DNA from 3 places in the Virgibacillus sp. DJP39 genome. Region 3 is predicted to be linked to each of the others. Evidence: riboswitches for the same ligand, from Rfam matches in the RefSeq annotation. Region 3 holds a riboswitch; each other region holds the start of a gene.
What was found. Region 3 has a riboswitch for cyclic di-GMP ahead of ACOI1D_RS03600 (DUF192 domain-containing protein). Riboswitches for the same ligand answer to the same signal wherever they lie in the genome.

Region 1 (12,711 bases), on a different contig from region 3:
TGTAAAGCTAGAAACAGGAACACATACGATTTTAATTGATCCTTTTATTTCAGGAAATGATGCCTGTGACCTGGATGCGAATTCAGTGAAAGCGGATATTATATTACTCACGCATGGGCACAACGACCACGTAGGTGACACAATCCAAATAGCGAAAAACAATGATGCGCTAGTAGTTGCTCCAAACGAACTAGCAGGGTATCTTGGCTCTAAAGGACTAAACACTCACCCAATGCATATCGGTGGTGCTCATGAATTTGATTTTGGTAAAGTTAAATTCACTCAGGCATTTCATGGATCTGCATTTACAGAAGATGATGGGACGTCGATTTATACGGGGATGCCAGCAGGAATCCTTCTAACCGTAAATGGTAAAACCATATACCATGTAGGTGACACGGGATTATTTTCTGATCTGAAAATGATTGGGGAAATGAATGACATCGATGTAGCTTTTGTACCAATTGGGGATAACTTTACGATGGGACCAGAAGATGCATTGATTGCCGCAGATTGGATAAATTCCAAAGTGGTTGTACCTGTTCACTATAATACATTTCCGGTGATTGAGCAGAATCCTGATGATTTCGCCAGGAAGGTTAAAACAGGTGAAGGTAAGGTAATGAAGATAGGGGAAGTAATGGAGTTGTAACAACGGGTTTAGGTGTGAGCGTAGTTGCTCACACTTATTTTTTTAAGACATAAATATCATTTCCCTGATTCAAAGCAATTTTTTACTTCATCAATTTGTGAGTAATATTGTTCCTTACGTTTAAATTCACCTTTTATACAAACTTGTCCTTTTATATCCAATTCACCTTCCACCTGAAAGTCACCATTTACTGTTACAGTTGAATTTGGTTGAACAGTTAGTCCACCTTTGACGTATAAATTTCCACCTATAACGACTGCAGAATTGTTTTGAAGGAAAAGCCCATTTTGAAAAGCTGCACTTTTTTTAAAGTCGTATTGATTACAACCGGGATTTCCATTTTGAGTATGTATGTAGCTCGTAAATTTGGTGTCATTGAAAAAGGTACAGTTGTCTATATTTCCTTCTTCAAAGTCATCTGGATTCTCTTTCAAATCTAAAACGTAAGCATCCTTCTTCGCTAAAGTAGTTTCAACAGTAAGGTTATCACCCTTGTTGCTAGTGACTAAGTGAATAGACAAGGATTTGTTTCGATCTACGTCTATGCAACCATTGCTTATATTTAAACTCTCAACACTGTTATTAAAGGTAGATTTCACCGGATCGATTAAACCCTTTTTGTCATCAAAGCAGATGGGTGAATTAACTTTGTAATAGTCATTGCGTATTTCTGCCATCAAAACATTTGTATTTTGCTGTAAGGAAGTTGAACTGCTAACTTCTTCACTAGTAATTAACTGCATAATCAATGTTGACGATAATACTATTAAAATAGCGAAGATACTTAATGATGCTAGCACTTCTATAAGTGTTAAGCCATGTTCATTTTTTAATTGTCTGTTTTTCATCTTTTACACATCCAATAACATGATATAATAGGTTAATAGTCTTAGTAGAGGAGTGATAGTTTTGTTAAATAAATATAACAATATAAATAATAGCAAAGGTTTTACTCTTATTGAGATTATAGCATCAATTTCGATATTAGGAATAGTTATTGTAGTATTTCTTCCAATTTTCCCACAAATAATGACATGGAATAACAACACTGAAAAAGAATTAGTTGCTGGTAACCTATTGGAACAAGCTATACACGATCTAAAGGGCCAAGAGTCTATTGTTTCGCAATTGGAAGAAGAAAAAATACCTGTTTGTCCTTTAACAAAAAAAGTGTTACCAGATACTGAACTTTTATCCTATAAATTAAATAAAGTTTCTCATTCAATTGTGTTAAATGTTTGCCAAACTACTGAAGAAGCAAAGTTGGGCTTATATCGTACAAATATACAAATAGTTTCACAAAATGATAAGTTAAGTGAAACCTATACATATCTTCAGGGTGATGCCCAATGATTAGGTTTAAAAACGAAGATGGAGCCGCACTAGTAGTTACGTTAATGATTGTTACGTTACTATTGTTATTCATACTTACTCAATTCTATCAGGTTACCAACACTACAAAACAAGTTGATACAGTTGGGCACACTATTGATGCCAGATCAATTGCTGAAATGGGGATTGATTATTACCGTAGTAAAATTAACCAATTTAATGATGAGCAGACTATTGAAGATTTTTTAAACGGGTTTCCAACTCGTGTAGAGGTCGATGGTAATAGACGATTTGCTATTAAACAAAAGAACATTAAAAAAACAAATGAAATAATAACTATTCATATTAGCAGTACGGGTACTGCCTATGGCAAGAATATAACTATCCAGGATAAGTTGGTAATAAATTTACCTTAAAAGGAGCGGATTAAACTGATTACTCGTAAGCGTCTAGGGGATTTGCTCCAGGAAGCAAATCTCGTAACGAACGACCAGATAATGGAAACACTGGAGAATAAAGATAGTGCTCAAAAGCTGGGAGATGCGCTATTAGAGCGAGGCCATATTACGGAGCGACAATTAATAGAAGTATTAGAGTTTCAGCTCGGAATTCCTCATGTATCACTATTTAATTATTCAATTGATGAACATGTATTAGGTTATGTTACAAAGGAAATGGCTCAACAAAACTACATAATGCCGTTAAAGATTCAGGGTAATGAATTTATGGTTGCAATGAAGGATCCAATGGACTATTACGTTATTGACGATTTAGAAATGTCAACAGGGTACCGTATTTCACCGGTTATTGCCGCGAAAGATGACATTCTTTATGCAATAAATAAATATTACTTTAAAGGTGAACTTGAAGGATTTCAGGATAGTTCTGATTCTAGAGATGATGAAACATCCGTTATTCAAATACTAGATCAACTTTTAAACACTGGCGTGCAACTAAAAGCTAGCGATATTCATATTGATCCACAGGAATCCACTATCCAAATTAGATATCGTATTGATGGTAGATTACAAACGGAAAAAGTTTTACAAAAGCATTTACAAAATTCCCTGGTAGCGCGTATTAAAATTTTAGCTAATCTAAACATTACGGAAACAAGGTTACCACAGGATGGTAGGATTAGATCAACGGTTGGTGTAACACCGGTAGATCTGCGTATTTCCTGCTTGCCCACTGTTTACGGTGAAAAAGTTGTTATTCGTATACTGGATTTGAAAAATGCATTAATGCAATTAAGTGAACTGAATTTTTCAGAAGAAAATCATAAACGGTATTTAGATTTGATTGGACAACCATCTGGACTAATCTTGTTGACTGGTCCTACAGGTTCTGGTAAAACTTCCACATTATATGCATCAATCAATCATTTAAATAAGAAAAATGTTAATATTCTAACGATTGAAGATCCAGTAGAATTTCAATTAGAGGGAGTTAACCAGGTTCAGGTAAACAGTAAAATAGGGTTAAACTTTGCTGCAGGACTTCGGTCAATGCTAAGACAAGATCCAAACATAATCATGGTCGGTGAGATTCGGGATCAGGAAACAGCTGAAATTGCCATACGTGCATCAATGACAGGACATTTAGTATTCAGCACATTGCATACAAATGGTGCAATAGATACTGTCCCAAGATTAGTTGACATGGGAATAGAACCATATTTAGTGGTCAACTCATTAAACGGAATTGTAGCACAGCGTCTCGTCAGAAAAATTTGCCGAGATTGTAAAATGGAAAGAGAACCGGCACAAATGGAAAAGGAACTATTCTTGAAGAATGGAATGGAAGTGGAAAAACTTTACTATGGCAAGGGGTGTAGCAGCTGTCATCAACAAGGATATCGTGGCAGAGCTGCTGTTCATGAAGTTGTTGTTGTTGATGATACGATTAAGACAATGCTTTTAAACAATCAATCAATGTCAAGCATCCGTTCTTATCTAGAAGAACAACACTCATCTGTTCTTCTCCAGGACGGATTAGCAAAAATAAAGACCGGGTTAACGACGATGGAAGAAATCATGCAAGTATCAATTAGTATATAGGGGGCGTCTACATGAAAGAGGATTTTGATAAATGGTTAACTAACGCATATCAGCACAAAGCATCAGATGTCCATCTGACGATAGGCAAGCCACCTATATTCCGCATAAATGGATTGCTTCAAGAACAGCAATTACCGGAACTAACACCAGCAGATACCTATCAGATTGTAAAAGAAATAATTTCAACGGAACTTTGGGATCAACTTGAAACTAACCGTGATTTAGACTTTACATATGGTATTAATGGTGTGTCAAGGTTTCGAATCAACACATTTTTCCAACGAGGTCAATTGTCATTAGCAATCCGAATTGTGCCGAGAACAATACCGACAATTGAAGATTTGGGTTTACCACAAATTGTGAAGCAAATCGTTCAACACCCTCAAGGTCTGATTTTAATTACAGGCCCGACAGGTAGCGGAAAGAGTACTACTCTTGCTGCGATGATAAACTACATGAATAAAACGATGCAAAAACATATTATAACGCTTGAAGATCCAATTGAGTACATGTATAACCATGATAAATCTGTGATTGATCAGAGAGAAATTGGGTTTGACACCACCAGTTTCGCGAATGGATTGAGGTCTAGCTTACGACAGGATCCAGATGTTATCTTGGTTGGAGAAATGCGGGATTTCGAAACGATTTCCACCGCAATTACAGCAGCTGAAACAGGCCATTTGGTATTAGGAACACTACATACTACGGATGCGGTATCAACTATCGAACGTATAATTGACGTGTTTCCACCTAATCAACATGCCCAAATTCAAGTTCAATTAGCATCTATATTAAAAACAGTTATTTCACAACGGCTGTTAGTTACAAAGGATCGAAGGGACAGAGTAGTGGCTACTGAAGTCTTAGTTAATAATTCAGCAGTGAAAAATTTAATCCGAAATGAGAAGCTGCACCAGATACAAAATGTACTGCAAACATCAAAAGAACACGGGATGCATACGCTTGAAATGGACTTGAAGCGGTTACTGCAGGAAAATCGTGTTACTCCAGAAAGTATTGCGCCTTTTTTGCAGGAAAGGAATTTGTAGAGTATGAATTACCAATACACTGGCAAAAAGTTATCGGGACAAAAAATAAGTGGTAAAGTTGAAGCAGACTCAAAGCAAGAAGCAATCCAAACCCTTGAAAAGGATGGACATATCATTATTGATATTGCTGAGACTAAGCCATGGAATAAAGATATCATTCTAAATAGAAAAGTTAAAAATAAAGATTTTGTTATATTTTTAAGACAATATTCAACGCTTATACGAGCTGGAATCTCTCTCTCTGATGCTACAAAAACAATGGTAAAGCAAACAGATAATTACGCTTTACGGGTTGCTCTTACTTCTATTGATAAGCAACTTGATAATGGGAGATCGCTATCAGTTGCTACTGAACAGCATCCGATGGTTTTTCCGTCCTTACTAAGAAATATGATCCACGCAGGTGAAGTGAGTGGTAAGTTAGATGAAATCTTAAATCAGATGGCTGATTACTATGAGAAAGAATACCGGAACAAACAGAAAATAGTATCGGCTGTTCTGTATCCAACTGTAGTCGGGATAATCACACTTTTCTTAAGTACATTTTTGTTAGTCTTTGTTGTTCCACAGTTCGTTAGTATGTTTCGCTCCTTCGGAGAAGAGATACCGATGTTTACACGGATTGTACTTAACTTGAGTAACTTTGCTGCGGCATATTGGTGGATTTTATTTCTATTAATTATAATAGCTACTTTAGTAATTAAATACTTAATGCAATTTGATCGCTTTAATTACCGACTAGATGTGGTGAAGATGAAATTCCCTTTTATAGGGGTCCTGGTACATAAAGGTGCATTAGTTCGTATGCTTCAAACCTTAAGTACCCTATTTAATAGTTCAGTACCAATTCTACAGTCAGTGGAAATCACGGAAAAAGTTGTTGACAACAAAGTTATCCAAGGTATTCTCGCAAAGTCTAGACAATCGTTAGCTGTGGGTGAATCTTTGACTAAGCCAATGAAAGATCACTGGGCATTTCCAGCTCTAGTTGTACAGATGGTCCAAATCGGGGAGAAGACGGGAACATTAGATCATATGCTGATGAAGGCTGCTGAATTTTATGAGGAAGAAGTAGAACAGTTATCTAATAGAATAAAAGTTTTAATCGAGCCATTAATGATTATTGTACTTACCGTTATTGTAGGTAGTATTATCATGGCGGTTGTGATACCAATGTTTTCATTATTTGAAAAAATATAGTAGAAATGGTAGATTTATGTAAGGTTATAGAGTATACTTAATATAGGACTAACGTAGGATGCGTTGATAGATTACCTTTACATAGGGCACTTTGGTAATCAGGAGCAAGTAGTGCAACCGACCAACTAGTTTTATTTTAAAACTAATCTAGTAAAGGGTGGGGTCAACATGTTTGAACGGATAAAGAAACAGATAAAGAGAGAAAAAGGGTTTACATTAGTAGAGCTTTTAGCAGTTATAGCAATTTTAGGTATTATTGTAGCTATTGCAGTTCCGACGATTGGGAATGTTGTAAGTGATGCAAAAGGTGACGCTAAAGATGCAAATAAAGAATTATTTGAGAATGCAGCTAGATTAGCAGATGTTGCTGGTGAAGGCGATGAAACATCATTTAAACTTAGTAAACTAGTAGACTTAGGTTATTTAGAAGAAATTCCTGATGGTTTTAGTGAAAATGATACTGTTGAAAAAGTTAGTAAAGTATGGACCTATACCAGTAGTACTAATACAGTTGAATCGGGTTCTGATACTACCCAATAAACTTAATACTTTAATACAACGTTTCAAAGCCTTGCATTATTTGTTGCAGGGCTTTTTATTCCAACTAAAGAAGTAATTAAGAAGTAGCATAAGGAGTAACAACAATGGACATCACATTAACCATTTTATTTTTCATCCTCGGCCTAGTTTTTGGCTCATTTTTCAACGTAGTAGGTTTACGTTTACCTAAAAATCTCCCATTCGCAAACGATCGTTCGTTTTGTCCTTCCTGTAATCACACACTAGCCTGGTATGAATTAGTTCCTGTATTATCCTATTTAACTCAACTTGGAAAATGTCGACATTGTAAATCTACCATTTCGCCGATCTATCCAGTTGTGGAAATCACCACAGGATTACTGTTTGCGCTTAGCTTTTGGAAAATCGGAATTACTTTTGAGTTAATTATAGGTTTATTACTCGTCTCGATGTTAATGATTATCCTCGTATCCGACATCAAATACATGTTGATACCAAATAAGGTTCTTCTTTTCTTTTTACCATTGTTTATTGTACTACGTTTTTTGCACCCACTAGATTCATGGTTAACATCACTAACTGGGGCAATTGCTGGAGTGGGAATTACTGCCATTATAATTCTCGCTAGTAAGGGTGGAATGGGTGCTGGCGACATGAAATTGTTTGGTATTCTTGGTATCGTACTAGGACTAAATCAGATTTTGCTCGTGTTTTTTCTATCGACTATAATTGGGGCAATTGTCGGCAGTTTGTTATTGCTCTTTAAAATTATCAGCCGCAAACAACCGATACCTTTTGGTCCATACATCGTTGTTGCTGGTTTGGTAGCATATTTTTACGGAGATTTCATCATTAATTGGTACATACAATTTTACATATAAGTAGGTGGTAGCATGGCATTGGTAAAAAGTGGTCGGGTAAATATTGTTATTACAAATCGGGTTCTTCGTTATTCGTATCATAAGAATGCATCATTAGATAGTTTGATAACATACGGGGAATTAGAACTGCCTGAGGGGACTATTATTGATGGCAAAATTGGCAACAAAGCTGTATTGAAAGAACTAGTTGAGCAACTTGTTCAATCCCAGAAATGGAAACGTAAAAAGTTATTCTTTTGTGTGCCTGATGATACAGTTGTAATACGTGAATTAAGTGTTCCTTCTGCTTTACAACCAAATGAAATAAAAGGATATATTAAAACACAAATAGGGAACAGTTTTCACCTCCCTTTCGATAATCCAGCAATAGACTTTGAGCTTCTTGATGGTGGCGAGCAACAAAAGATTTTATTATTTGCGTACCCTAATGATAAGCTTGAACCGTTTATTTCTTTGTTCACACAAGCAGGATTAAGGCCCGAAGCTGCTGATTTTACTTCACTGTCCATTTATCGCTACTATTATAGTAAAGAACATGCGAAAGACAATGATGTGCTTCTTGTAAACTGGAACAAGGATTCCATAGTAATAACCGCCTTCAATCAACACAAAGCTATTTTCACAAGGTATCGGAAACTGGATTTCCCGGTAGAAATAGTAGATGAGATAGTAGCTGATCGACTTATAGCTGATCAAATCATAGAAATAAATCGGATAATTGATTTTTATCAATATAATATTACAAACGGATCATCTAGTATTTCAAGGCTGATAATTGGAGGGGACTTTCCCTTTTTACAACAAGTTAAGACTGAGCTACTATCAAGGGTATCAATCGCTGTTGATTTAGTTGACGAAATAGATAAAACACACGACACACCTGCTAAGTATATTGACGTACTTGGATTGGCTTTAAAGGAAGTAACATAGAGGGGGGAGCAATTAGATGAATACGGAGATTAATCTGATAGAACAACAACCGAATAAGTTTGCTCCTTTTCTAAAGTTTGGTATTCTTTTCTTTGTTCTTGCTCTTTGTGTCATATCCTTTGTGCTATTTCAAAAAAATGACTACCAAAGTCAGATAGAAATCAAATCTGAAAAACTAGCAGAATTGGAAAGTATTCTCTTGGAAAATCGGGGAGCTGTTAAAGATTATAAGAAACAAGAGAGGCTGATTTCAGACGTAGCAGGAATCAGATCAGCCAGTGTACCAAATCTATCTGTATATAAAAGTATACTTGGTCTGTTGTCAGATTCTAAACAGTTAATCATGTATGAAACACTGCCCTCTAATCAAATCTTGGTAGAGGCCAAATTTGATACATTACCGGAATTGGCTGGATATGTGTCTGCATTATTAAAGCTAAACTACGTAAAAAATACAGAGCTAACCAATGTTATTCTCGTTGATTCGGCCTACCATGCTACTTTAACCGTGGCAACTGACTTAGAAACTTTGACAAAGGAGTTTGGTATGAATGAATAAACTTCTGTCGAAACACACGCTGTATGGAATTATTGGTGTTTTTATTAGTGTAGCTATTATTTATTCTATTTCCTATTCTCTCATCATAAAACCTATGCAAGCGGAGTTGCAGACGATAAATAAAAATGTGAAGATGTATGATGCTCAACTGTCAAACATAGAAGACAATCTGGAAACTGAAAGCAGTGAATTAACTGAAATTGCTGCACAACTGGTTCCGAGCAGCCCACAACCAGATGTTATTTTGGTCCAAATAGAGAAATTTTCTGTAGAGTCAAATACTACTGTAACTATGATTGAATCAACAATTCTGGAAGAGAAAAAGGAAACCTCTACTCTACCTAAAAAAATAAAGAAAACTGGATATACCATAGAGGCATCTTCGCCAAGTCTAGAAAGTATTAACACTTTCCTGACGTTGTTGAAAGAGAATGAACCACTTTTTACTATAGAAGGATTAACAGTGACTAAAACAGGGAACCAACAGTTTTCACTTTTGGTTACTTTTGTCGCTTACAACCAGAATTAATTTTACTTAACTTTAATTCCGACTAGAATAAGAACCACTCCAGTAAATATACAAATCATTTTAGCAAATGATACTTTTTCAGAAATACCTAATAAACCAACTGAAGTTGATACGATAAGAATTATAGGTCCGATCAAAGCCAATGAACTATTGACGATTAGGGCCTTTTCTATATTATTCAATTTAAACATTAAAGCTGCTGCAAGAATTTCAATACTCCCAGAAACCAACCGCAACAAAACCATGATGAAAACTGCTTTTTCAATCATAACAAACATTATTGGCCTCCTCCCGTTAATTTTCTCCTTGTAGTTTATGCATCAACTAATGAGAAAAGACAGGCTATCTTAGAACCTAATTATATTCAGAGAGGAGAGAGGTTTATGCATTATTTATCAGGTTTGATTTCTTTAAAGGCGAGAAATGCTGCGAGTAGTGCTAGTAAGGATAGAAGACTGACAAGCCAGGTCAAATTTTGTTTCATTAATAAAGCTGTTGCTGGAGGGCCACCCGCAACTCCTATAAAGCGCGCGGCACTATAAAAAGAAGTAATTGTTCCTCTAACACCTTTCTCAATACTTTCCGTTATCAATGCATCCATACAGGGAAGTACTGCTCCAATACCAATTCCACAAATCAAGAAAACTACTAATAAATAAAGAACTTGTTCTGAAAAACGGATTGCTACAACCGAGCCACTGGCAGTTACTATCCCAGCAAACGTAATCCACTTCATTACAACTAAATTATCTTTTATCGTCTTTCCGGTAATAAATGACGCAAGACACAATGCTGCTAGTGGGATTGCCAGATACAATCCTTTCCTGAGACCTTTAACATTATAGGTTTCTTCTAGCACACTGGAAAGATAAAAGAGTATGCCAAATAAAATAAACATTAGAATAGCACCAATTACAAAAATGGAGAGAAGCCAGCGTTTATGTTTTACAAACACACTTTTTGTATCATTTTTAAAATCCTTAAAAGACGGACCTTTTGTTTCTTTGGGAGGCTTTTTCACTAAAAAAATAATTAGTAAAACAGAAATGAGACAAAATATTGGAATGGAGAAAAAAGGTAGAAACCACACTACACCTGCTAATACAGCACCTATTATAGGACTTAATACTTTACCAAGTGTATTTGACGTTTCAATCAGTCCTAAGGTAGAACTGACATCTTTATCTTTTTTAAACATATCTCCTACCAATGGTAATACAATCGGGGCAGTTCCAGAAGCTCCTATCCCTTGAAGGATTCTTCCGATAATTATCAAGGTAAAAGGGTCACTCATTTTCCAGGATGCCCACCCAGCGATTAGAGCACCAATTGCCGCAATGATTAATGAAGGTATTATTACATTTTTCCTTCCGTACCGGTCAGAGAGAAAGCCTGCAAGTGGAATAAGGAAGATTCCTACGATGGAATACACACTTATTATGTAGCTGGACTGCAGCTTTGAAATGTCAATTTCCTTTTCCATTATTGGCAGGACTGGAATTAACATGGAATTCCCAAGTGTCATTATTAATGGAATTGATGCCATGGATACAATTGCCCATCTTTTTTCGTGAATCTCACTGTTGTCCTTTTCAATGGTTGCCATATGTCAGTTCCTCTCTTATAAAATATTTATTATTTTATTATTTGTTCATCCTTTGTTCTTATGCAGGAACGTAATATACTCATCTTCAGTTCTGAAACAGCTCGTACAATCATAGGATAATTATAGAGCCCAAGGACACAAGGAGGAGATACTATGAGACACTATGCTGTTTTGCGATTTTTATTAGCTTGTTTTTTCTTATACTTTGCATGGCCAATTATTCCTACTGCAGTTACCTCAACAGCGAGTTTGTTTTGGGGGTTGTGGTTAGTTTTGTTTTTATTAGTGATTGCTTCAAACACTGCAACAATTTTGCAAATAACCGAACCTCCATCTATGGAACAGGAAAGAACTAGATCACGTCTTAGGCTTTAGCATTGAGGTTTCACCTATTCAACTGTATAATTAATACTATTAATCAGACTAGTACAGTTGAAAGTTGGTGACAATCTGAGTGGCAACGAAGCATGAACAAATCATTCAACATATAGGAACGTTAGGAATTGGTAATAAAATATCTGTTCGTCAGGTAGCAAAGGACTTAAATGTTAGTGAGGGTACCGCATATAGAGCTATTAAAGAAGCAGAAAATCAGGGTTTAGTAAGTACAATAGAGCGAGTTGGAACAATACGGATCGAAAGAAAAAAGAAAGAAAACTTTGAACGATTAACCTTTGCTGAAGTAATCAATATTGTTGATGGGCAAGTATTGGGTGGCCAGAGAGGGTTGCATAAAACACTTAGCAAATTTGTTATCGGGGCGATGCAATTAGACGCAATGATGCGTTACACGGAACGTGACTCATTGCTAATTGTCGGAAACCGGGTAAAGGCACATGAACTTGCGTTACAAGAAGGTGCTGCGGTTTTGATTACTGGAGGATTTGACACTGAGGAACATATTAAACAGCTTGCAGATGAAAAGGAAATTCCGATTATGTCAACAAGCTATGATACGTTTACTGTAGCTGCCATGATTAATCGGGCTATTTATGATCAATTGATAAAAAAAGAAATAGTTTTTGTCGAGGATATTTTTACATCTGTAGAAGACGCATACTATTTGGATGCGAAAGACTTATTGGGAAAATGGTATGAGCTGAATGATCTTTCAACGCATTCTAGATTTCCAGTAGTCGATGATAAACAGCGAGTGGTCGGGATGCTTACCTCAAAAGATGTAATTGGAAAAAATGGACAAACTTTAGTTGAAAAAGTAATGACGAGACGTCCACATATGGTTCAAACAAAAACTTCACTTGCTTATGTGGCTCATATGATGGTTTGGGAAGGTATCGAGGTAATGCCTGTGGTAGATCAATCGAATAAACTGCAGGGCGTGGTTTCAAGACAGGATGTACTCAAAGCATTACAGCAAATTCAGCGGCAGC
Region 2 (6,679 bases), on a different contig from region 3:
CGCTACTAATATGAGCCCCGTAGTTTTTTCGACTTTATCAAGGAGATCTCTTTGCTCCTCGGACAGATGGGCTAGACCGTATTCTTTTTCTTTTTTTTCAAAACCCTTTTCATGCATACCATCGCCTCCTTTTGATTATTATGAACGGAATAAGATGGCTTATGCAGATAGATTTCCTATGCTAAATCCCCGAATGCTAATGTTTTACATTGGAAAATTTAATAACAGAAGCCATGAATATACAGCCCTCATATTTATTAAGAAGGACTAGATTGAACAAAATTTAAACCTATTAAAAGACCCATACTATTTTTACTCTTCAAAGTTTTAACAAGCCGAGTAAAACGAACTATTTTCACTCAAACAAAAAGTTACTCCTAATAAATCAAATATGCTACACTATTGCTATTCTAAGTAAGGAGTGATTTTTTGTCTGGGATTTTTATTACAGGTACCAGCTCTAATGTTGGTAAAACCATTATTACCACGTGTCTTACATACGCATTTCGAAAACGAAAAATAGATGCGGTTCCCTATAAACCAGTACAATGTGGAGCAATTACAGAAGGTGAAGAATGGTTGGCTCCTGATGTAGAACTTTACCGGAAAGTTTATAACCCAAAAGATAATGAACAGCTGAATTCTTTTCTTTACGAACCCCGTTTTTCACCTCATTTTGCTGCACAGTTAGCTGATGATCCTATTGATCCACAGGTAATTAAAAGTAATTATCATGTATTACAAGAGATGCATGATTTAGTACTAGTAGAAGGAGCAGGTGGACTAGCTGTTCCTTTAATTGATGAGCAGTATGGAACACCAGAGCTAATTAAAGATTTGAACATACCAATTGTGATTGTTACTCAAGCTACTGTTGGGACACTAAACGCTACTGCATTAACTGCTCACTATGCTGAAAGTAAAGGTCTTAACATAAAAGGGATCGTAATAAACGGTTATCCAGACAATCCAACTGAAGGAGTTAAACATAACCCAACAATGATTGAGAAAATGACAGGAATACCAGTCATTGGAATTGTTCCTCAAATCGCAAATGTGGAAGCTCGAATAGGTGAAGAGGAAGTATTGGAGGAACTGATAGGAGGAATTGATTTAGATAAACTATACTATTAGTCCATTTATCTAGGCGCTTAATACAGTCTAGCGCCTATTGTAGAGTCCCTGTATAATAATCAAACTACATATGAAATATTGATTTATCTATATGTTGGGCTGTTTCCATATAGCAACTAGTACCCTTCCTAGTTATAGCAGGATAGGATAAAAGCAAATGCCTTATCCCCCATACTTCAACTTCCTTGGCAATACTTTTTATTTAAAAGATTGTTCTAATATCTTTTTACTTTGACAATACATATGGCTATTTTAAGTTTAAAAAGTCCTTTAATATTCATTTATTTATCTATACTCTTTTCAATTCTTCTTTCCTCATTGCGATTTTTACACGTTCTTTTGGTTCCCAACAATCAAATTGATAAGTCGGTTTAGTATCAAAACCTAGCCTTTCACAATAAATTCGTTTCCCTGTTTCTTTTTGCTTCTCAATCCGAAAATTTTTACATGTCGCACAACAATGAAAACGACTCATAACAACACCTCCAACAGTCGAATGTTCGTTGTAAATTATAATGTGAGAAGATAGTATAATATGATTAGAATATTCCTGATCCTGAGTAAGGGGCTATTTTACATAGCCACTAGTGACATTTCACTTTAAACTATGGTATAGACGGAGAAGAAGGTTGATTTTCATTCGTGTTATTGTCATTAGAATCTAGGTTCTCTTCTTCAGGGCGATTCTCACTTTTTGAATCAGATTCGCCTTTCTTTTTCACACCTGTTTCCGGATTCGGTTGATTCTCTATATTAGTTTCGTTTTGTCTCAGGATTGTTATCGTTAGAAGTTGTTTGATTTCCTTCCGTTTCCGGCTTTTGATTCAATTCTTCATCTCTGCTACTTTCATTCTCAGCACGAGATGACTTATCCTCCGTAGGGTTTGGGTTTGAATGTGCTTCATTTTCCGGTGAGGGACTATCTTTACTTGTTTTAGTATTCCTATCTTGTTGTTGGGCACCTTTATTAGCAGACCTTTCTTGTTTATCATCAAGGTTAAGCTTTTCAGTTTGATTCCCTTTCTGATCTTTGGGAGTTTGTGGCGGATTCTGACGTGATTCTGAATTCAATTTGGCATTCTCTTCCGTAGAATCCCCTTGTTCAACCTCATCTGGAACCTTCTTAACATCTTCCTCAATCATATCCTGTAATTGTTTAACGGATTTCTCTTTCACTTCATGAATATTTTGAACGAGCCCCTTTTCTCGTAAGGATTGAAAATGTCTGTATTTATTCATCGATACGTCCGCTCTTTTGGCTTGGTCATAGAATTCCTTTGGTTCATTGAATACCAGTACATCCGCAACAATGTTCTGACGTTGAAGTTGAGTTTGGATCACTTCTGTTAGATCACGTTCAGAAAGGGCATCAGAGTCACTAGTTACCTTCACAATGGTAGTCTCGATTCTTCCTTTTTCTTCTGTCGTTAAAAAGCCTTTTGAAATCGACTCGGATATAATAAGATTAACCACTTGATAGAAGTCTAAGCCTTCTAATTCGATGGAGTTGACGATTTGTTTCCCATCGGTATTCAAAGCCAAAAGTTTTATCACGTTTAAATCCTGGTCTAAATGAGCCTCAATACTCGGATTAATATCAGTGGCTGCTATATAGTGAGTCTCGGAATGATTTTGAAGCACTCCATAAGATAAAAAAGCGATAAACAAAATAGCCACCATTGCTATAGTAGATACAAACTTGAAAGGAAGAGGCTGTGTCTTCGCTGAACACATCATCCTTTCACCCATCATCGGTACGTCATGTTCAGTTCGCCGTATATTTTTAAACGTGCCATCATCACAGAGAAGGACATATTCGTTCTCTGTCACTTTGGTCACGACACCTTCAATTGTATGTTTTTTCATATTTTCACACTCCCAGGCCCGACTTGAACAAACGTTGAAAGCTGTCTCCATTCCGGATGTAGTTGAATCATAATGATCGTAATCAAGTACTTTCGGTGTCGCTCGATTGATTTTTGCCGGTGCCCTGTCCTTTTGGTAAAAGAAGCTACAGGAAATACATTTTTCTCAACTAATCCATCTACTAAATCGCGATGTTTGATAAATTCAGAAGCTATTTCCATAACGTTGATTCGAGTTTTACGATGTTTCGGGCTTTGACTCTCCAACTCCTCAAATGAAATGTTAAACTTACCCAGTTTTTCATCGAGTTCTAAAATTTCTTCCACGAGGGCTGAAGTACTGGTCGATTGTTGGTACGACTCTAGAGACGCTTTCATTTCAGATCGATCATGTTCTAACTGATTGTCATCTGAAATAGGGTACAAATGACGTTTTTCTTTTCGGAAATAGTCAATTAGATCCCGTTGAATTAATAGATATACATAGTTTAGAAAGGTACGCCCTTTATCGTATTCAAATGTGTCTATTGCACGGTTAAAAGCAATCAGTCCAATACTGCTCTCATCACTGCTCCATGTCACATATCGTTTACAAATATGTCCAACAACGTTAATTATATATGGTTTATAATGCCGAATTAATCGTTCTCTTTCTATATCATTACCTTTTTTTATTTCTATCAAAGTTGCTTTTAACCTCGGCATTTCCATGATGTCCCTCCTTATAGAACCACTTAAAACACAAAAAGTTCTCTACTATATATCGGAGGTATATGGTTTTTAATAAAGGATAGCAACCATTTTTAATATGGATTACTATCCTTTATAGTTTCTTTTCCAATTGTTATGGTCTACCTGATATCTCTTCTTGTTTCCCTTTAGCTTCTTCTTGTTTCTCTTCTGCTTTTGCTTGTTCTTCTTCTTGTTTCGCTTGTGCTTCTTCTTGTTTCTCTTCTGCTTTCGCTTGTGCTTCTTCTTGTTTCTCTTCTGCTTTCGCTTGTGCTTCTTCTTGTTTTTCTACTGCTTTTGCTTGTGCTTCTTCTTGTTTTGCTTGTGCTTCTTCTTGTTTTTCTACTGCTTTTGGTTGTGCTTCTTCAGCTTTTTTAAGAGCTGCTAAGAATTTTTGCTCGGACTTTTGTTGATTCTCTAATGCTTTCGTAATACCTGCCTTCGCTTCTTCTGGAAGATCTTCGCGCTCTAGAAGTGCTTTTAGGTTTTCTGAACGTTTTTGACTATTTTCAACTACAATTTCTTCAACTGCTGATGTGTCTTCTCCAGCTTCTTTTGCTGCTTCAAGATCTTCTTCACTCTGTTTCACATGTTCTTCATAATCTTCTAGCAACTCTTCTGCCTTTTCTTCATTGCCTTCCTCAAAGGACAATTCTGCTTCATTTATTCGATCATCCGCATATTCATCTTGAAGAAGTGCTTTTTCACTATTTTCTTCAGTTAACTCATATTCTGCTTCCTCCATTACACGAGAGGTATCATAGAGATCTGAACTCGGATCAACAACTGATTTATCCTCAGCTGCATAAACATTCCCTGCAAATAATAAAAGTAGACCAAATGTAACACTAAATATAATCGTTTTCATTGTAATTCCACCTTTTTCTTAAAAGTATAGTACGCTTTGTTTAAATTTCTCTATCATTGCTTGGTTTATTTCATAATCTTCAAGAGGGGTCATAAAAATCAAAATTCCAACTTGTTCCTCTCCACTATTCAAATAAATATCTGTTCGAATGCTTTCTTTTCGGTTCGATTTTAATGAAAGATATCGCTCAGCCTCCTCAATCGCCTCGCTATTTCCAAACGATGCTTTCAATTCACTTTTGATATCATCTAATGACTTTTCATTCGAAATAGACGTTAAAATGGCTTTCACATTCCCATTTTGAAACATAATATTTTCTTTGTTTTTACTGGAGTTGTCTTGCTGTTGCCAACCTGGTGTTTCGATAACCCTAACTGTTTCGCTTTCATATAGGTAGTTCTGTTCCTCTTGTTTCTGTTCGGTATTATTTTTTTCATTTGGCTGTGCGCCTTCATTTCCACCATTTTGGCAAGCTCCTAATACGAATAAAATCATAAAAAATAATAGTATTACGCTTGTCCTGTTTTTCAACCTGTCACCTCCGTCCATTTCCTTATGACTTTAGTAAAGAGAGGGGTTTATAGCATTGGTCCGATGGCAGCTGGCTGACATAGAAAATTCCTTAGCCCCTTTAGCTTTGCGTAATCATCTTTCAATGATTTTGCCTTTCTCTCTATCTCACTTATCTATACGTACGCTTGTTTAAAATTTTGGGGGGGACGGACAAAATTTTAAAATATTATTACTACATTGGGCAATTAAGAAACTTACGCATATTAGTTTGATGACGGAAGCACAAAATGACCTAGCAGCAATCACGATAAAGGTTGGGTCATGGGGGCATGAAATCTACAATGGAGTTTTATACACATGTCTCCAAAAAGATAAAAAGACGCTTCCGTCAAAGTGAAAAACTTTGTACGAAAGACGCCATTTCTAATATAAATAGAAAATAAATGTTATTTTTTTGTGTATTTTTTAGCACGGGTGAAAAATGAACCAAAGCATTGATTTAACAGAGTTTGATGATGTATTCTACATCATGCCGCCCATATAATAACCATTAGAATACATAAAAATAGTTAACAAAAACCCTATTAAAACAACGTTAATGATTTTTACTTACGCATATAGAAATACGATATTAAAACTTTTCGGTCACTTTTCGGATACTAAAATAAAAGGATTTGAAACAAATAGAAGAGGTATTCTGTATGGATACTTTGTATTAAACCAATATAACGAATACATACAATCTATTGTTTTGTTTATATAAAGGGTGATTAATTAGCATATAAAAATGAAGAAGAGCTAGACCCTAGACCAAGGATTTTTAAAATCAAAGCAATACTAGAAATAGAAGGCAAAAAGGATATTATTGACTTAATAACTAGAGAGATCACTCTTAAAACAACTCATTGATAAATAAAAAAGGGGTGATAATATGCAGACTGCTACAATGATTATTTCAGGCGTTGCAATAGCCATTAGCATTGTAACGATTGTCATTTCATTAAAAACAAGGGCGAAAACTAAATAAAGCAAGTTTTTTAACTAGTGTAGGAATTCGTCAATTATATTTTTTCTCCCCTTTAAAAAGAACCTCCCATTGCAACTGGTGTGAAATTCTGAAACATCTGTTAGGTTATTTCTTTACCCACATTTTGTTTATAATATAATGAATTTAACTCTTCCAATTTGATTCCTTAATTTATTCCTCACCACTAGAAGGTCCAATTCTCACTAAATCACCTATAACAATTTAGTCATTCAAATCCATAATATTCATTAGCTTTTTCAATAATCTTTTCTTTGAATTTATCTGGAGAGTCTCTTATAATATTTTCAATTAATTTTTCTTTAAACTCTTGCTCACTTAAGTTCAATTTTTCAACTAAAAGAACTGTAAGAGTGTTTAATCTCGCATCATTGAAATACGTTTCTATATTTTCTTCATCAAAAGGTTGATCGCTAGAATAAAGAAAACTTAGTTGAAAAATGTTTATACAAGTCCCTAATAAAGATACTGAAAATAATACTGTAAACAATAGTCCGTAAGATAACAAAAAGCATAAAATCATAT
Region 3 (12,711 bases):
GGTTCTTGCAGGACTAATTGCCTTCGGGGAAATTAAGTTTACAAAAAAGCGTAAAAAGAAGAGTCAGGGGATGGAATTACAGCTGATTTATATAGTGGGTGGATTAACGATTGCAGTTATTATGGGTGGAACAATGCTTACTTCTGGACAGAACCTCGGTTTGGCGTACCAGGTATCTGACAAAAGCCAGGGAGTAATAATGGGGAGTGATGTCGGGATCTTAAAGGTGGGCGATAAGGTTTCGCGTCCATTGTCGGAGCTTAGCAATAATGGTGCTTTTCCATTAATCGGAACCATTAATACGAGTGACAAGCAGATTGAGTTGAGTCATGAAAGGGTGATTCTATCAAAAGGGGAACAAATAAAATCCACCTATACAGTTAAAGCTGAAATTCCAGGGAAATACGAATCATCTATAAGGGTAGGATTGTTTTATCCATTTTTGCCAGCATCGCTAATCTATTTCCTCTCGGAGCAAAGTTATTGGTTAGCGCTCGTCTCGGTTTCACTAGTGCCAGGATTACCTTTGATGGTTTATCCGTTTGTTAATGGAAAGATGAGAAGGAAAACAGCTAAGCTATTAAGAAGGAAAAAAAGAAAAATACAGAGTTCATTGCCATTCTAGTGTACATCCCCTTAATGCAGCATTATAGTTGATGTAGAGGTGATAGGAAATGGCAGTTGTAACAGTTGATTTCGATGGTACCCTTTACCAAGGGAATTCGTTTAAGGTTATGTTTCAAGCGGCAAAAAAGGAGTTCGTCTTTAAGCAGTGGGTTGTTGTTGGTGCAGGGATTGTAAAAGCTACAGTTTCTGGCTTACTTAATGGAAAAAATGCTTTTCGATTACAATTTTTCAGGGCCTTTGCACAATCGTTTAAGGGAAAAACATCCCAGGAATTAGATGATTTTTTTGTAAAACTAGTAGAGATAGGTATTAAAGATGCAAATCAGGACCTTGTACATAAAATACGTGAACATCAAAAACAAGGAGATACTGTTATTGTTCTGTCTGGTGCCCTTTTTCCTTTTCTTAGAGCTTTTACCAAGAAACTTGATTTAAACGTTCATGTAATTAGTACCGAATTACAATTTGACCAAAATGGAATATGTACTGGTAATCTTGGTTCTATAGTAAATGGAATCGAAAAGGTTAATAAAGTAAAAGAGTGGATGGAAGTTCATCAGGAGGATGAATCTCATCCAGCTGAAACCTGGGCATATGCTGATAGTAAAAGTGATATACCATTGTTTCAATTTGTGAAGTATCCTATAGTAGTTAATCCTGACCAGGGTATGAAAGAAGCAGCAAAGAAAAATAACTGGTCAATATTTGCGTCTTAAGGCAGCTGTCTATATCAGTTGTCTTTTTTTAGTTAATCAAGAGATTGTTTATTTGTGGGGGTTTTTGTAAAAAAATGGTACTATTGTAGGATTCTATTTGTTCTGTTATTAAACTATTATAAAAACAAGAGAGCAGTCGAAAAAAGAATAATTCTGTATCTCGATAAAGGCAAAACTTGGTGAAAGCCAGTGACGCAAAGCTATAGGGGCTATATGCTAATCTTCGCATATTGCTAGCCAGTTACCGAAGGATCAGGGAATAGTATTTTAATAATGGGTAGATAAGTAGCGCCTTTCTAGCACTACAAATCTATTTAATTGTTGAAATAACTAGGCAGTAACCCCCCTTTCGGTAAAGGCGGGTTATTTTTATTGTCCATAGGAGGTGTAATTATTGAAGCTAGTAAACCTAAGTAACGAGGAGGAAATCGCCGTAAATGTCAATCAGGCATACAGTTTTTTTAAACGACTAAGAGGCTTGATGTTCACGGACAAACTTGACTTAGGAACTGGCATGCATATCAAACCCTGTCAATCCGTCCATACATTCTTCATGAATTATTCCATTGATATTATTTATCTTAACGCAGCAAACATAGTTGTCGCTATTGATGAAGCATTAACCCCAGGAAAAGTTGGAAGTCGCTATGCCGATGCAGTTTCAGTAATCGAGTTACCAGCAGGAACAGTTAGTCACACTCGTACAGAGATTGGAAATGAAGTTGAATTCGTCTTATAAAAATTATTTAAGAAAAGGGAGAGATTTATTATGATGATGAAAAAATTAAAAGGCTTATTTTTAGAAGAAGAAGGACAAGGTATGACTGAGTATGGTTTAGTGTTGGGAGTAATTGCTGTAGGAGTGGTTGCGGTATTAATTACAATGCGAGGACAAATAAAAACTATGTTCGATAATGTCGTGGCATCACTGACAACAGCTAATACACCATAATGGTATTATTATAACAATTAAAAGAGCAAATAAAGCTTTACATATGTAAAGCTTTTTTGTTAAAAAAATAGAAGGGAGGGCATTGATGTGTTAAATCTATTATTAATAATCGTCCTAGTAATCTGTGTAATAACCGATTTAAAAAGCAGAAAGATCTATAATAATGTCATTTTTCCATCATTGCTTCTTGCTTTTCTATTAAATGGAATTTTGTTAGGTTGGTCTGGTTTATTCAGTAGTTTACTAGGTTTTAGCTGCGGACTTGTTATTCTTTTAATACCTTATCTAATGGGTGGTATGGGTGCAGGTGACGTTAAGCTGCTAGCGCTAATAGGAGCAATTAAAGGGTCGTCATTTGTATTTATTTCAGCAATTTATATGGGTTTTATTGGTGGTTTAATTGGTCTAATTATTTTGTTGCTTCGTAAAGGAGCATTTCAACGTTTAAAATCAATCACCTATTCGATAAGCGGTATTACTTATGGCATGAGGATACCTCTTGGTCTTGATAAAGAAGGGTTAGAAAGTACATACCCATATGGGCTAGCAATTGCTGGTGGGGCAGCTCTTGCATTTTTTCTTAATGGAGCTGTTTTATTATGATCCGAGAGGAAAAAGGACAATCATTGGTGGAAATGGCGTTAATCCTACCAGTTCTTTTGTTATTACTAGTGGGTATCATTGATATCGGCAGGATGACCATTATGTATTCTTCGCTTCATTTCACCGCACAGGAAACAGTAAGACTTGGAGGGTTAGGTGAAACTGACACAGAGCTTGTTCAATTTGCCCGAAATAATTTAAGTATGGGTGATCCAACTAAACTTCTTGTAGACATTACTCCCCAACCAGAAATGAGAGAGTCTGGTGAATATATAACAGTAAACCTAGATTATACCCTTACCCCTTTCACCCCATTTATCGAGACAATTTTTCCGGAGTCGCTTGTTCTAAGTGTCGACTCGACTATAAGAATAGAGTAAGTGAGGGATCTAAGCATGAAAATAATAAGGGAACTTTTAAGAAAGCAAGATGGTAATGTCCTTATTCTCGTGTCACTGGCATTTGCTGGTTTATTGGCAATTACTGGACTTGTAATGGATGGTAGTAGGCTCTATATGACAAAAGCTGATTTACAAAAGGTGGCGAATGCTGCAGCCTTGTCCGGTGCACAGGAATTAACGTCAAATGATGAAGCAATTGTCAGATCTATAGTTGATGAAGTTCTTGTTAAGCATAATGAGATCGCCGCTTTGGACACGGTTAATGTACTATTAAATGATCGTGTCAAAGTAAATCTACAAAGAGATGTACCACTTGCTTTCTCTAAGTTGTTTGGCATTGAGACCGTAAATATAAAAGCTGATGCAACAGCGAGCCTAGGTGTGATGGGACGAGCAACAGGGGCTGTTCCGCTTGGAGTGGATGAAAGCTTCGTGTTGGAATTCGGTGAAGAATATCCACTAAAAGTAGGGTCAGGTGATTCCGAATACGGCAATTTTGGAATACTTGCACTGGCAGGTCCAGGAGCAAAAACCTACGAAGAAACATTTCGAGATGGATACAGTGAAGAACTCCAGGTTGGAGATATTGTCAACACAGAATCAGGTAATGTTTCAGGAAAAACTAGAGATGTCGTGCAAACGAGGGTAAATAGTTGCAATGATATGTATGCACGGGATTGTGATCGGGTTATTCTCGCGCTTATCTACAAACCATATGCAAATGAATTAAATAAAGTAAAACAAGTTCAAATAACTGGGTTTGCTTATTTTTATATTAAAGAACCAATGAGTGCAACAGATACTTCGATCACGGGGATCTTTATGAAAAGAACTGGCAAAGGCTTTGCAGACCCTAATGCAGTAAATCGTGGAGCTTATAGTATTAAACTAACTGAGTAGGTGAGAGATATGCGCTCAAAGATGATATTTTTTTTAGCGATTATAATGGGAATCATAACAACTGTACTATTTTTAAATTACACAAAACAATTTGAAACAACTGATGTAGCTGCACCGCCAATGATTGAAGTGGTAAAAGCCAAAGAAAAATTAGCTGAAAACCAATTAATTACTAAAGAGGTACTTGAGGTAGTCAATGTACCAGAAGAAAATATCCATCCACAAACCGTTACTGACTTGGCAAATGCTACAGGAAAATATGCAACAGCTAACATTGAAAAAGGTGAAATAGTGCTTGCTCATCGGGTGAAAGATCAAGAGGAAGAGTCTGAAGTTGTTTCTCGAAAGGTGAAGGAAGGCTTCCGGGCAGTTTCTGTTGCGGTAGCAAACGTTCAGTCTGTTACAAATTTAATTCATCCCGAAGACCATGTTGATGTGATCGTAACCAATAAGTATGTCAAAGGAAAGAAAGAAGGAATAAATTCAGAGTTATTACTTTCCGATGTTCGGGTGCTTGCTGTCGGAAAGAAAATGATTGAAAAGCCAAGTGGTGAATTACCAGAAGGTACTACAGCTGAGGGATATGAAGCAGTTACCCTTGAGTTGAAACCAGAACAAGCTATTGCTTTAATTAACGCTTCCGAACAAGACGGAAGTCGCGCTAAAGTACCAGGCAACATCCACTTCATTTTGCGCCCGAGTATTATTCCACCTGATGATCGGGATTAAGCGTTTGTTGGTATCAAGGAGGAAAGCATGATGGCAGAAGCAGAACAAATATATAACCGTAAGATGATTGCTGTGTGCAGTGCAAAGGGGGGGATAGGAAGAACACTTATCTCAGTCAATTTGGCAATCGCGTTGAATAAAAAAAATCTCAACGTCAATCTGCTGGACGCTGATTTTCAATTTGGAGATGTCAGTCTTGTGATGGATTTACAGCCATCTTATACAATGAAAGATGTTTGTGAAGAATTCGATAGAGTTGAGCAAGGTTCAATTGACCACTATATAACTCCTCATTCATCAGGAGTTGGCGTTTTACCTTCTCCCGAGAGACCCGAATATGCAGAACTTGTTACAAATGAAATTTTATTAAAAGTGTCAGATTTATTACGAAAGCAATCTGATTACCTTGTAGTTGATACCGGTATTGGAATCCAGGAGCAGTCCTTAGACATGATGGAACAAGCAGATCAAATTTTACTCGTGACTAATCTGGAAATGACTGCTTTAAAAAGCACTAGATTAATGTTAGAAACACTAGGAAAATTAGGGCTTCGCGACAAAGTTATCCTAGTAGTTAATCGGTATGATATGGACAGCCTGATAAAAGCAGAAGATATACCAAACATGCTCGAACAGGAGAATGTAATATATATCCCAAATGATTTTAAAATTGCTTCTCAATCGCTAAATTTAGGAATTCCATTTGTAACGAGTAAAACTAAATCAGATTTGTCAAAAGCATTTTTTAAGATAGCAGAAAACTTACTATCAAATCATAAAGTGTCCAGTGGTATCGATAAGAAAAAATCAGTTGTTTCAAAGTTGTTTTCTTCAAAAAAATAGGGGGGGTAGGAAATGAGTCTTCTTAGCCGATTGCAGGATAAAGATAAACAGGAGCCAAAAGTGACAGCAGAGAAAACTGTAAGCACAAAAAAATCAGAGCAACCGTTACCATCGAAAGAAACAAGCAAAAAAAGTATCCCCCCTAAAAAGCCTGTCCAGCCTAAGGAAAATGAGAAACATAAGGAAATAAAAAGGCTATTACATAAAAAAATACTACAGGAAATTAAGGATTTAGATAACTTAGAAGAAATTTTACCTAAAATTGATGAAATGGTTATCGATATCATTAAAGAAGATGAATCATTTCGGGGAGTAGTCGACCGAAAGCTGGTAGTTGATGAGCTTGTTAATGATTTAACTGGATTCGGACCGATAAACCCACTTTTGTTGGATGAAGATGTATCAGAGGTAATGGTTAATGGACCCAATCAGGTATATTGCGAAAGAAAGGGTAAGCTTGTTTTAACAGATGTGAAATTTCGGGACAACGAACATGTGATGAATGTAATTGAAAGAATCGTAGCCCCAATTGGTCGGCGAATCGATGAAAGCAGCCCGATGGTTGATGCACGATTACCGGACGGATCTCGTGTAAATGCAATCATTCCTCCTTTGGCACTAAAAGGTCCGACTATAACTATACGGAAGTTTTCTGAAGATCCTTTCGTAATAGAGGATCTTGTTCAATTTGGTACATTAACAAAAGAAATGGCTGTTTTCCTAGACGCATGTGTAAAAGCACGACTGAACATCTTTGTTAGCGGCGGTACTGGTTCGGGTAAAACAACTACTCTTAATGTGTTATCTAACTTTATTCCAAGTGATGAGCGGATCGTTACGATTGAGGATGCGGCTGAGCTTCAGTTAGGACAGGATCACGTTGTTACGTTGGAAGCTAGACCTCCAAATATTGAAGGTAGAGGTGAAGTATCTATTCGAGATTTAGTTCGAAATTCTTTGCGGATGCGTCCTGATCGAGTAGTTATTGGTGAGGTACGTGGGGCAGAGGCTTTAGATATGCTTCAGGCAATGAATACAGGGCATGATGGTTCATTAGCAACAGGGCATTCCAATAGCCCACGAGATATGATTTCCCGACTAGAAACTATGGTGCTTCTAGCAGGGATTGAACTACCGGTTAAAGCGATCAGGGAACAAATTGCTGGTGCAATTGATTTGTTTATTCAACAGTCCCGATTAAAGGATGGAACCAGAAAAATTACTAAAATAACAGAAGTTCAAGGCTTAGAAGGAGAAATAATTGTTTTGCAGGATATTTTTAACTTTGAGCAAGATGGACTTGATGAACAAGGGAAAGTGATTGGTAAATTGGTACCTACCGGTGTCAGACCAAAGTTTTATGAACGTCTGGAGAATTCGGGTATAACCATTTCACCAAATGTATTCATTGACCAGGAGGAGTGGATAGGATGATAAGTCTAATTATCCCACTAATTTTCTTGACAACCTTTCTGTTGTTTTTATCCATTTTACAATTTTTAACGCCTGTTAAGGAAGAAACGGTCAAAAGTAGAATTGATCGATATTTCTCAGCTAATAAGGAAGATGTAGTTGAGGAAAAAAAGATTCGTTTAAAATTAAATTTAAATCGGACAAAAATAAACATACGTAAAAAATTGTTGACTAAAGCTAAAAACAATAAACTAGAAATTTCGTTGTATCGTGCTGGAGTGCCGTTAAAACCTGAGGAATATGTTATGTTTCAGTGGATTGCTGTTGCACTGGGTGCTGGCATTCTTTATCTATTTGTTGAAAGTATAATTATAATGCCCATTGGTGGGATAGTCGGATTTCTAATTCCTAGGTTTATTTTGAAAAAAAAGGAAAGTGACAAAGCGAAAGCATTTAATGATGATTTGCCTGAAATGATTTCTTCTGTAGTTGGGGCGCTAAAATCAGGATTCAGTTTTCCGCAAGCTTTGACGTCTGTCATGGAAGAAGCAAAGACCCCTATGAAAGAAGAACTGGGAACGGTGTTACGTGAAATGCAATATGGAACTGCAATGGAGGAAGCATTAAATAACCTTAAGGAACGGATGCCTAGTGACGATCTTGATTTGATGATTCAAGCCATTATTATTCAACGGCAAGTGGGTGGAAACCTGGCGACGGTTTTAGAAAAAATTGTTCAAACCATTCGAGATCGGATTAAGATACAAGGACAAATTGCAACATTAACCGCTCAAGGAAGATTATCTGGAATGGTAATTGGTTTGCTACCGGTAATCCTAGGCCTGGTACTATATCTTATACAACCCGATTATATTGGTGTGCTGTTTAGCCACCCAATTGGGCTTATCCTTGTAGCAATTGCGATTGTTTCATGTACCATTGGTTTTTTTCTAATCCGAAAACTAACGACAATCGAGGTGTAATTCTATGCTATATATAACATATCTTTTAACAATTCTATTGTTGATTTATGGAGTAGTTAGCTTGCGTCGAGAAAAGAAGCATAAAATAAAAAGTCGGATTTCATCTGTACTGCGAACGAATGCGCAGAAGGATGTGCTACCATCTAATCAGTTGAAAAAACTAACCTTTTCCAAACGAATGCTCGAACCATTTTGGAAACAATTAAAGCAGGTCTTTAAGAAAAATTTATCTTCTGCTAAAAAAGAAAAAATTGAAAATAAATTGCTTCAAGCGGGAAACCCTATGGGCATGACACCAGTGGAGTTTCGGATTGTACAGTTATTATTACTTGTTGTACTTCCGGCAGTTTTTGGATTGTATGGATATATCCTAGATATCTCTGATGGAGTTACACTATTAGCTGCATGTTTTGGTTTACTTATTGCATCATTTTTTCCTTTTTACTACTTGAAACAAAAAACAAAAGCACGAGGAAAAAAAGCACTTAAAGAGTTACCCGATTTCCTGGACTTATTAACGGTTAGTATTGAAGCCGGATTAGGATTTGATTCAGCATTAAGCAAGGTTGTTGCAAAAAAAGATGGTGTATTATCAAAAGAATTTCAGCAAAGTCTTGAAGAAATGCGTTTAGGGAAAACAAGAAGACAGGCTCTTTCAGGTGTACGCGAACGTGTGGTCATTGATGATGTGAAATCCCTAATTGGAAGTATCATTCAAGCCGAACAACTAGGGATTGGAATGGTGCAAATTTTGAGTGTACAATCTGTTGAAATCAGGGAAAAAAGAAAGCAACGAGCGGAAGAGCAGGCGATGAAAGCACCAATTAAAATGCTATTTCCACTTGTATTATTTATCTTTCCTTGTATATTCATCGTACTATTGGGACCAGCAGTAATAGGGTTCCTTGGAGCTTTTTAATAAAGATTTTTACTCACAATTCATTTAACATCAAAAATTTAACAGGTGTAAAAAATCACTTACTTCAAATGATAAGAGCAGAACAGATTCGTTCTGTTCTATATCCCACAAGGAGTGATCAATGATGGCAGAAAACAAAAATGATTTGTTGGTGCCAGGTGCGAGAAATGCAATTGACAGTATGAAAGAAGAAATTGCAAATGAACTTGGTGTTCAGCCAGGAGCTGACACCACTGCACGCGAAAATGGATCCGTGGGTGGCGAGATGGTCAAAAGAATGATCAAAGTCGCTGAAGAAAGTATGCGAAACGGAAATAAATAAAGAACCATCAACAAGATGATTCTTTGGAGTGTTCGGGTACTATCTTCCAGAAGTTAAGGAACCGGGTAAAATCCGGTTCCTTTTCTGGGAAGTAAATACTTTCTTTATTTTAATACGATTACCGTTTATACCGCATATCATCCGGTGAACAGTACAGGAGGATTGCTAAAAGAGTAGATCCATCGAATGAAACTTCACTTTATGTAGTGACAACTTCGACTTCGTTAATCTTTTGAGCAATGGATTTCGTCAATTCATTTGTTGTTTTTGGTACGAAGGATTTTAAAAATGAGTTAATCAATGGCCCCATCATCCCTTTAGCTATAATGCTGATATAACAGGTGATTTCTGTCTTACTTCCACTTATTACTCTAGCCTCGAAATAACCATCTCCTTTAAAATTTTCATTTAGCCCGGTTAAATTAAAGGTTACTAGTGATGGTTCCTGCCACTTGGTGATGTCTATTCTCAAATTAACTGCTTTTTGAACCACACCAATATCGCCCTTAAATTTCCAGGTTGATTGTTTTTTACTCAAAATGGTGTGTTCGATATAGCCAGGTACCATTGGAGCCCACTTATTCATATCGCTAACGTACGGCCAGACATAATTGATTGGAGTTTCCAATTCTAGTTTGCAAATCCCGCTTGGCATTTCGGCGTCCTCCTTGTAAGAACCACTTGATGGGTACTTTTTGTTTTTAAGTTACAACTGTTTAGTGTATGCTCAGCACGAATGAATGAGAACAAAAAAATTGAATTCCCCAAAAGAATTAGTGGTGAATAGTTGTTTTTAAAATTGCTAATAGGGTAATAGTACTGTATAGAATGGTTTAAGAAAGGAATGAGACAGAAAAATGAAGACAATTGATGCTTATTTCAAAACTGAGAGTGACGCAGAGAGTGTAAAAGCTAAGCTTGAAACCTTAAAAGTCGAGCAAGTACTTGTGGAGAGAGTACCAGAGTTTTCAAGAGACAAGGTAACTGAGATTCTCAAAAACCTGTTCACAAACGAACCCAAGGATAGTCATGACCCGCAAGTTCTTCATGTTGAAATAGCAGATGAAGATTATGGCGAAGCGGATAAAATCATCAGGGAAAGTAATGGCTATATTTCTATGGAGTAGGTTATCTACCATTAATCATCCGGATAAGGGTGGTTAATTTTTTTGTTGGCTGTTTTCTAAAAGGTTGTTGTTCTGACAGAAAATCTGAAAACTGCGACGTGGTGAAATCTTTTAGTCGCCGTGCCGGCAGAATACTTCGCTTTCCGCGGGCACGGCCTCAGCCTCCTCAGAAGCAAAGAACGCTTCTTCCGGGGTCTTCGGACGCGTGCTGTTCCCGCAGGAGTCTTCGTATTCTGCCTTCACTAAGATAGAAACATGTCATGCCCCCTATGTTTCATGGGACTCCTTCCCCCTTGAAGAGAAGCGCTGGATCAGCATCAATTTTGTAAAGGATGGTAGGAAATAAACATAACAGTTACGTCGCAGTTTGTTTCAACTGTAAAACTAAAAGCAACAAAATTCACGAAAGACCCTTTTGGTTAAACAAAAAGAGCGTGTCTCTGATTTAGAGGCACCACTCTTATTAGCTTTTCACTCATTGGTATTAACTTCGACGATAATTGCACTGGTAATTGTAAAAACTATGATAAACGAAAGTACTAATGTAAACATTCTAAATCAGCTCCTACCATGTTTTAAATCCACCAGAACCCGGTGGTGCATGTTGAATCATATCGGCTATTGGAATTGTGTATGCGATCAAAATAAGTGCAAATGCAATACCAATCCACAGCCACCAGTTTTCCAAGAAACGCGGGGTATTAGTTGTATCACTTTCAGCAAGAGGAAACTCGACGTAATCTACTTCATTGCTAGCTTTTGTTCCAAACAGTCCTTGAAATACAATGAATACCAGAATGCTTGCAGAAAGGAATAAAATAGAGCCACCGACGGCCATGGTAACGTGATTCGTTAAGATACCATCGAACCACGCCAAGGTTGATGGGTGATTTCCATAGTCGGAATAGGCAGTCCTTCGTGGAGCACCTAGTAATCCAAGTATGTGCTGGGAAGTGGACATTAAAAACATCCCTACTGCCCATGTAAAAATTTGAATGAAAGCAAGTCTCTGCATTGATTTTGTTAATTTCGTACCAGATAAATAGGGAATCAACCAGAAAGTAAGACCGTAAAATGTCATCGCAACTGGGGCCCCAACTGTTATATGGAAATGCCCTACAACCCATAATGTATTGTGAATAACTTCGTTCAACTGGAAGCTCGCATTCAAGATGCCGCCTGCACCACCTGGAATGAAAAATAACATAGCTATAAAAATAGAAGTGAATCTTACATCCTTCCACGGCAACTTTTTAACCCAGCCAAATACACCTCTTGCTCCTTTTTCTCTTCCTGATATTTCAAATGTAGCAATCATAGAAAATGCAGTCATTAGTGAAGGAACAATTACCATAAATGTTAGGACAGTCTGCAAAAATTTCCAGAAACTTTCAATTCCCGGTTCCGTAAGCTGGTGATGAAATCCAACTGGAATCGAAAATAAAATAAATAACAAAAATGTTAATCTTGCCAGAGAGTCACTGAAAACTTTTGCACCAAGCAGCTTAGGGACAACTAAATACCAAGCCATGTAGGCAGGTAAAAGCCAGAAATAAACTAATGGATGTCCAAAATACCAGAATAAAGATCGGCTTAATTCAACGTTGATCGTATCGACCCAGCCAAATGCCCAAGGAATAAACTGGAACAAAACCGTTGCAACTACCCCAAGACATGCAATTAACCAAAGTACAAGGGTTGCGATTGTCATGAAAGCGAATAGAGGACTTATTTGTTTTTTATGCTGTTTTTTCCATGCAATGTAATGACCGATCAAAGCAAATCCACTTACCCATGTTCCCACTATGAACAAAGCTAATCCAACATAGAAAAATCCATTTGCCTGTAAAGGTGCGTAAAATGTATAAAGTACTGATGCTTCTCCGGATATAATCAGGACAACGGCGATAAGTGTCCCAAGTGTCATTATATAAAAACCAAACCATGAGAAGGCTCTGACTTTTTTACCGAAAGTACCTAATGTTTTGCTCATTCCTGTGTAGAAGAATCCGTAGATGAAATAGGTTGTAAAGACTAAGGCAAGCAGAACCCCGTGTGCTGTTAATACCTGGTAATAGTCAAGCCAGGCTGGTAAGGCTAGTGAATTATTTCTAACGAATACCTGAAGCAGTCCACAAAATGTACCTATAATAAATGCGATATATGCCACTATCAG

Region 1: another riboswitch for cyclic di-GMP. It lies ahead of ACOI1D_RS09630 (competence type IV pilus major pilin ComGC); the one in region 3 lies ahead of ACOI1D_RS03600 (DUF192 domain-containing protein).
Region 2: another riboswitch for cyclic di-GMP. It lies ahead of ACOI1D_RS18125 (hypothetical protein); the one in region 3 lies ahead of ACOI1D_RS03600 (DUF192 domain-containing protein).

Annotation. Positions count from the first base shown of each region.
Region 1 covers NZ_JBMERP010000023.1:3,109-15,819, reverse strand. The annotation lists gene ACOI1D_RS09665 (metal-dependent hydrolase) at 1-652, shown strand, start outside; gene ACOI1D_RS09660 (PulJ/GspJ family protein) at 709-1,500, opposite strand; gene ACOI1D_RS09655 (type II secretion system protein) at 1,562-2,005, shown strand; gene ACOI1D_RS09650 (hypothetical protein) at 2,002-2,400, shown strand; gene ACOI1D_RS09645 (GspE/PulE family protein) at 2,482-4,044, shown strand; gene ACOI1D_RS09640 (type IV pilus twitching motility protein PilT) at 4,056-5,096, shown strand; gene ACOI1D_RS09635 (type II secretion system F family protein) at 5,100-6,296, shown strand; cyclic di-GMP riboswitch class II at 6,344-6,426, shown strand; gene ACOI1D_RS09630 (competence type IV pilus major pilin ComGC) at 6,465-6,836, shown strand; gene ACOI1D_RS09625 (prepilin peptidase) at 6,941-7,696, shown strand; gene pilM (type IV pilus biogenesis protein PilM) at 7,709-8,626, shown strand; gene ACOI1D_RS09615 (hypothetical protein) at 8,643-9,185, shown strand; gene ACOI1D_RS09610 (hypothetical protein) at 9,178-9,714, shown strand; gene ACOI1D_RS09605 (YqhV family protein) at 9,717-9,992, opposite strand; gene ACOI1D_RS09600 (MFS transporter) at 10,103-11,320, opposite strand; gene ACOI1D_RS09595 (hypothetical protein) at 11,482-11,622, opposite strand; gene ACOI1D_RS09590 (DRTGG domain-containing protein) at 11,775-12,711, shown strand, end outside.
Region 2 covers NZ_JBMERP010000081.1:9,242-15,920, forward strand. The annotation lists gene ACOI1D_RS18095 (hypothetical protein) at 1-117, opposite strand, end outside; gene bioD (dethiobiotin synthase) at 430-1,134, shown strand; gene ACOI1D_RS18105 (hypothetical protein) at 1,424-1,609, opposite strand; gene ACOI1D_RS18110 (anti-sigma-I factor RsgI family protein) at 1,888-3,000, opposite strand; gene sigI (RNA polymerase sigma-I factor) at 2,997-3,710, opposite strand; gene ACOI1D_RS18120 (DUF5667 domain-containing protein) at 3,844-4,596, opposite strand; gene ACOI1D_RS18125 (hypothetical protein) at 4,615-5,127, opposite strand; cyclic di-GMP riboswitch class I at 5,190-5,272, opposite strand; gene ACOI1D_RS18130 (hypothetical protein) at 5,381-5,506, shown strand; partial or broken gene ACOI1D_RS18135 (hypothetical protein) at 6,363-6,679, opposite strand, start outside.
Region 3 covers NZ_JBMERP010000005.1:70,204-82,914, reverse strand. The annotation lists gene ACOI1D_RS03610 (signal peptidase I) at 1-625, shown strand, start outside; gene ACOI1D_RS03605 (HAD family hydrolase) at 675-1,343, shown strand; cyclic di-GMP riboswitch class I at 1,502-1,592, shown strand; gene ACOI1D_RS03600 (DUF192 domain-containing protein) at 1,738-2,082, shown strand; gene ACOI1D_RS03595 (Flp family type IVb pilin) at 2,113-2,295, shown strand; gene ACOI1D_RS03590 (A24 family peptidase) at 2,383-2,898, shown strand; gene ACOI1D_RS03585 (TadE/TadG family type IV pilus assembly protein) at 2,895-3,278, shown strand; gene ACOI1D_RS03580 (pilus assembly protein TadG-related protein) at 3,294-4,199, shown strand; gene cpaB (Flp pilus assembly protein CpaB) at 4,209-4,928, shown strand; gene ACOI1D_RS03570 (AAA family ATPase) at 4,959-5,771, shown strand; gene ACOI1D_RS03565 (CpaF family protein) at 5,784-7,205, shown strand; gene ACOI1D_RS03560 (type II secretion system F family protein) at 7,202-8,167, shown strand; gene ACOI1D_RS03555 (type II secretion system F family protein) at 8,172-9,086, shown strand; gene ACOI1D_RS03550 (small, acid-soluble spore protein, alpha/beta type) at 9,211-9,408, shown strand; gene ACOI1D_RS03545 (CoxG family protein) at 9,608-10,063, opposite strand; gene ACOI1D_RS03540 (hypothetical protein) at 10,266-10,535, shown strand; gene ACOI1D_RS03535 (b(o/a)3-type cytochrome-c oxidase subunit 1) at 11,101-12,711, opposite strand, start outside.